DNA from 2 places in the Sporosarcina sp. QA0331 genome. Region 1 is predicted to be linked to the other one. Evidence: predicted binding sites of a transcription regulator. Region 1 holds the regulator's gene; the other holds the start of a gene.

What was found. Region 1 encodes Rex, which represses fermentation and respiration genes when NADH is low (regulators of the CRP and FNR family bind a similar motif). Its sites were predicted from a motif close to TTGTGAAATATTTCACAA; they were not measured.
Region 2: the regulator Rex is predicted to act here: its motif matches at 1,868-1,885, upstream of ric (iron-sulfur cluster repair di-iron protein).

The regions. Positions count from the first base shown of each region.
Region 1 is NZ_CM147850.1:3,401,256-3,404,444, forward strand. Features, by position in the region: gene tatC (twin-arginine translocase subunit TatC) at 1-556, opposite strand, end outside; gene AC0L13_RS17195 (twin-arginine translocase TatA/TatE family subunit) at 574-768, opposite strand; gene AC0L13_RS17200 (redox-sensing transcriptional repressor Rex) at 837-1,487, opposite strand; gene AC0L13_RS17205 (ABC-F family ATP-binding cassette domain-containing protein) at 1,613-3,189, shown strand, end outside.
Region 2 is NZ_CM147850.1:290,884-294,072, forward strand. Features, by position in the region: gene AC0L13_RS01535 (ABC transporter ATP-binding protein) at 1-417, opposite strand, end outside; gene AC0L13_RS01540 (LytTR family transcriptional regulator DNA-binding domain-containing protein) at 667-1,683, opposite strand; gene ric (iron-sulfur cluster repair di-iron protein) at 2,010-2,708, shown strand; gene AC0L13_RS01550 (nitrate reductase subunit alpha) at 3,076-3,189, shown strand, end outside.

The sequences.
Region 1 (3,189 bases):
TCACTAACTTATTCGGGTTCAATATGCCAAGCCTCGATAGGAATAAAAGGACGATCGGCAACTGAAAGACAATTCCGAACGGGATCAGTATTTGAAATAAGAACGTAAAGTATTCATTAATCCCGACCGTCTGAGTAATCCCGAGCTCTCCCGATAATTCCTTCATGAAGTTCATGACGAATGGCACGAGAACGAAGTAGGAAAACCCAATCCCTACAATCATTAGGATAAACGCAAACGGGATATAGCTTAACGTCACTCTTCGCTCCGTCTCATGAAGCCCCGGCGATATGAACGACCAGAACTGATACATGATGACCGGTGAAATGATCACCACTGCTAAAAAGATGATGACTTTCAAGTACAGGGCAATTGGATCAACGACATTGAATGCGTGAAATTCCTCATACCCTGCCTCTGCTTGCAAAAACTTAATAATCGGCTTCGCGATGAAAAAGCTGCCGATTACCGCAATAACAAAGAAAACGACGATTACCATCAGTCGTTTTCTAATTTCATCTATATGTTCAATGACTGTTAAATTTTTTTCTTTCATCGGACAGACATCCTTACTTATTGCACATCATTTTTCTTGTCTTCCACTTTTTTGTTCGGTTCATCATCATCGGACGCAAGACCTTTTGTCGCATTTTTAAACTCGCGCAGTGAAGAGCCAAATGCCTTTCCGATTTCCGGTAACTTCTTCGGTCCAAAAATGAGCAATGCAATGACAGCGATTATAAGTAGACTTCCTACACCTGGAGCCATTTCGGACACCTCCTTCATATATAATCCATCTTACATGAAAACAGCTTGTATTACTATTGACAATACCTTTATATTTGTGAATCTTTTTCGTCATTTTTTATGAAATAAATCATCGTCTGCAGCTCCACCGACAAATCGATTGTATGAACACGCATCCAGTCGGGTGCTGCCAGCCGGACCGGAGTGAAATTGAGAATTCCTTTCACTCCGATTGCCGCCATCCGATCAGCGATTTCTTGCGCCGCCTTTGTCGGAACAGTTAAGATGACGAGTTGAATGCCTAGCTCTTTAATTTTCTCTTCCATCATATCCGGATGGAACACCGGGATATTGCTGACCATCTTTCCTTCCTTCGGTGCTTTCGGGTCGAATGCGACAACAATCCTCGTATTATGGTTCTTCTGGAAATTGTATTTCAAGAATGCATTTCCTAAACTTCCAACGCCAATCAACGCGACATCCGTCTCTTCGTCTTGATCCAACGCCCTACGGAAGAATAAAAGAAGGTCGTTCACGTCATAGCCGTAGCCTTTGCGCCCGAGCGCCCCAAAATGGGAGAAATCACGGCGAATTGTAGCGGCATCGATTTTCATTGCCTCGCTCAATTCACTGGAAGAGACGCGCTTCTTGCCCGCATTCGCGAAGTTTTGCAGAAATCTATAATATAAAGGAAGGCGTTTTGACGTTGCCTGTGGAACTCTCTGAGTCGTATCAGCCATAGCTTACCTCCTATACGTGCAATGGACCTTTTTTTATCGTACTCCAGATGCGTGCTGATGTAAAGCCAACCATTGCACCGACAGGCCCATTCGATTACACTAAAAGTGGAATAGAGGTGTGCTGAATGATCGTATTACAAGTGAATGGAATTACGAAATCCTTTTCTGGAACTGATATATTGAAAAACGTCCGTCTCGAAGTGCAGCACCGTGACCGGGTTGCGCTCGTCGGACGGAATGGTGCCGGCAAATCGACATTATTAAAAATAATTGCGGGAGAAATGTCCGCAGATTCCGGCGATTTAATCATGCCGAAAGACGTACAAGTCGGCTATCTCGAACAACATGCGGGCATTGATTCTCCCCTAACAATTTGGGAAGAAATGCTGACTGTTTTCGGACCGTTGCTTGAAATGGAAAATCGACTCCGCGGACTGGAAGCGCAAATGGCGGATCCTTCCGTTTATGAGAACCAGCAAGAATATGAGCGTGTCATGAAAGATTATGACACGTTGCAAATCGAATTCAAGGATTCGGGCGGGTATCAATACGAATCTGATATGCGTTCGGTTCTTCACGGAATGCGATTCTATCCTGAAGACTACGAGAAGCAAGTCAATCTGTTGTCCGGCGGGCAAAAAACGCGGCTGGCGCTTGCGAAAATGCTGCTCAGCAAACCGGATCTGCTCATATTGGACGAGCCGACGAACCACTTGGATATCGAGACATTAGGCTGGCTCGAAAAATACCTCGTCTCCTATGAAGGCGCGATTCTCATCGTTTCCCACGACCGCTATTTCCTTGACCAGATCGTGACGATTACGTATGAAGTGTCGAGGAAGAAAGTGACGAAGTACGTCGGCAACTATAGCGCTTATTTAGTTGAGAAGGCGAAGAACTATGAACGCGATAAGAAGTTGTACGAACGCGAGACGAGTGAAAAAGCAAAGCTCGAAGATTTCATCCAACGGAATATCGCCCGTGCTTCCACTTCCAAAATGGCGAAAAGTCGACGGAAGCTGCTTGAACGGACGGATTGGATGGAAGCGCCTGATGGTGATGAAAAGTCCGCCAGCTTCTCATTCTCCATCGAACGGCCAAGCGGCAACGATGTGCTCACATTGGACAACATCGCTGTCGGCTATAACGGCCAAGCCGTTTCTGAGCATATTCATATGCATGCATACAAAGGAGACCGGATTGCAATCATCGGACCGAACGGAATCGGAAAGTCGACGCTTTTGAAGACGCTCGTTAAAAGACAGGAGCCTATCGACGGAACGATCCGCTACGGAACAAATGTCCAATTTGGGTATTATGACCAGAATCAAGCGACGATCCTCGGTACGGGAACAGTCCTTCAAGAACTGTGGGATGAGTGGCCGATGATGAATGAAAAGGACGTCCGCTCCGTACTCGGACGCTTCCTGTTCACAGGCGAAGACGTCGAGAAGCCTGTCGCTTCATTGTCCGGCGGCGAGAAAGCACGTCTTTCATTAGCGAAGCTCATGCTTCAAAAATCGAACACACTCGTGCTTGACGAACCGACAAACCATCTTGACCTCGACAGCAAGGAAGTTCTGGAAAATGCGTTAGACGACTTTCCGGGCACAATCCTCTTCGTTTCTCATGACCGTTATTTCATTAACCGGATCGCGACGAAAGTAATTGACGTCGGTCCTTCCGGTGTCACAGAGTATCT
Region 2 (3,189 bases), 1.0 Mb from region 1:
CTGGGTCATTCCTTTTGATAAGGAAGAAACTTTTTTCGATTTCTCTTCTTTCAAATTAACAGCATCGAGTACTTCATCGATTTTTGAGTAGGATACATCATATAGATCGCAATAGAGCTTCAAATTATCGTAGATTGATAACCTTCCATATAAGCCGCTATTATCTGTAAGAACTCCAAATCGCTTACGGTATTCCGATTTCTTTAGCTGAGAAACAGATTCTCCAAAAACGTTCGCCGTCCCGCTAGTAGGTGTTAATTGCCCGGTTAAAATTTTTATCGTTGTCGTTTTTCCTGATCCGCTCGGTCCAAGGAAGCCAAAAATTTCACCCTTTTTAACGTGGAAGTCGACACTTTCAATTGCTGTTTGGTTCGCAAAAACTTTTGCTAAACTGCTCACCTCAATAATGTTTTCCATTTCCATCCTCCTGTCGTAGGTTTCGTACATATCGTATTTGCACCTTCAGAATAAGTGAAATCGGAATGGAGCACATTATATTTCGGACGAAAAGAGTGAAATAGAGGGTGAGTAGAGCAAATTTCACTGTGAATGAACCGTATTGCGAAGTTGATTTCCTCCCACAAATCATGAACGGAGTAATTGCCGGGCTGAAACGTCGGATACTGTCAAAATATTTCCGAGGAAATAATACAATTTTCTACAAAGTTATAGGCCAAGCATCTCTTTTAACTCCACCATCTTTGTTTTTGATAAAGGTATTGTCGATTTTTCTGCATCGTCCAAAACAAGACTATAGCTGTTCCTCGTCCATGTGATGACCTCTCGCACTTTCTGCAAATTTACAATGTACGAACGGTGACAACGGAAGAAACCGAACGGGAGTAGTCGTGTCTCCAATTCATTCAATGTAGATACAGAAGGGAAGGCTTCTCCTTTAATATGCAAAAAGGATTGGCCGTCATTACTTTCAATATAATCGATTTCAGGAGGATCAAATAAAACGATTTTTTCATTGACCTTCGTTGGTATCTTTTCGAAACGGACAGGTATGATCGATTCAGCCATGGCTGGTGAATCTTCTATCTCTTTCTCTTCATCCGTTGCGGTATGGACGGAATGCAGCCCGTTTTCATCCAAACGGAAGATTTCATCGGCAGCCGTTACGGCACTTTCCATATTCCCCGTTAAAATGAATGCGCTGCGACCGTCTAGTTTGAGCTTTTGAAGAACAGAGAGGAAAATTCGTTTTGATTCCAAATCAATATTTTGATCAGGTTCTTCGAAAATACAAATAGTTGGGTTTTGTATTAGCAAAAGGGCAAGTTGAACCCGTTTTCGTTCCGAAAAGGATAAGTTCTTTATTTTTACACGGCGTTTGGAATCCAATTGGGCAGTCTGAATAGCTTCCTCGATGGATTGATTTGATGTATAAAGCCGTTTTGTAAAACGAATCATTTCCTCAACGGATAATCGTTCATATAGGCCATCATGTAGAAAGAAAAAACCAATTTCTGTTTTGTTTTCTGAAATGCCGCTTTCCCCAATACGAATTTCACCGTTCGATAGCTTGGACTTTTCAAGCAATAGCTCAATAAGCTGCTCGCGCACATTGACGCTCGAATAGACGGCAACGACTTTTCCTAAGTCGATTGATAAATCAAATGAAGGGAAAACGACAGAATCATGAATTCTCTTTTCTGCGTTAATAAATTGAAGTGACACCCAAAATCCCCCGTTTACAAAGTCTATTTATTAAAAGTAGTATACCAGTTATTTCAATTGTGAATGAACCATCTATTGAAAGTGTTTACTTATGGGGCAAAATGGTTAATCAGCGTTAAAGTGTCGAGAACCTATAATAACTAGCCACCTCCGACTTTTTGAACAATTTATGACACTGGTAAAACTGTGATATACATCACATCTCGCGCTCGGCGAGTCATCTATGATGGAGTAGACGGAAGGGAAATAGGCAATTCCCTAATATCGCTTCCGCGGTACATTCATTATCATGTAAATCGAAAAGAAAATTTGGGGAGGAATTCATTATGTCTTCACTTACCATCGATACGCGCGTCTCGGATATTGTCACGGCATTGCCGCAAAGCGCCGACTTGTTCAGAAGTCTTCGCATCGACTATTGTTGCGGTGGGAAGATTCCATTGAAGGAAGCGGCAGAGCAGCGGAACTTGAACCCTTCAGAAGTTTTAAATAACATCCATTCAATAGAAGAGAAACGGGAAAACCGTCTTAGCATGGAACCTTCTTCATTTGGGGAGAAGACATTGATCGCCTACATTCAGGAGAAATATCATGAAAGCTTGCGTGACGAGCTGTCGATGCTTGCGCCTTATATTACGAAGGTCGCTCGGGTACATGGTGAAAACCATCCGCATTTACTGCGTGTGCAAAAGATCTTCAAAGCGTTGCACGAAGAATTACTGGACCATACGTATGATGAAGATCAAAATGTTTTCCCTTTTATTCTTGAGTTTTTAAATAATCCGACTCCCGAAGTAAAAGAGCAATTGAAGCCTCGCGTATCCGAGCTGGAAGAGGAGCATGACAATGCGGGCCGACTGCTTTTTGAACTTAGGGAAATCACTGACAACTTTACGCCTCCTGAAGGAGCTTGTGGAACATATAGACTCGTTTATGCAAGGCTTGAGCAGCTTGAAAAAGACACGTTTGAGCATGTACATCTAGAGAATAACGTATTGTTTGAGCGAGTTGCGAAGGCGTTATAATTAGTAAGTTTAGGAGCGCTTACGGAGATTTATGATCATTTGTAGACGTTTATGCGTGTTTGCGACGATTTATGTGCGGTTTTAAACGTTTATGAGTAATTGAAATAATTTATGCGCATTTACTGGCTTTTATGCGTGAGATTCTCAATTTATGCGTGTTTGCACATTTCCAATTGCATACGTGCAAAAAAAGCTGCCTCCAAGGCGGCTTTTTTAATTGGTGGATTCCCCGGGGTGATATAGGGAAAACCCTAATGGTACTATTCCGATTAATCTATAACATTAAGGGTATAAGGTAAAGGTAGGTATGTCGAGTTCCCCTATCTGCACGTCATTCTGATTAAAGGAGTGAAACTATTCAATGTCCATGAACAAGTTTAGTATGAAGTATTTCAAACCGGTTGAACGGTATTCTGGAAACTGGTCCGTACTCGAAGAAAAAAGCAGGGATTGGGAGAATATGTATCGTCAAAGGTGGTCC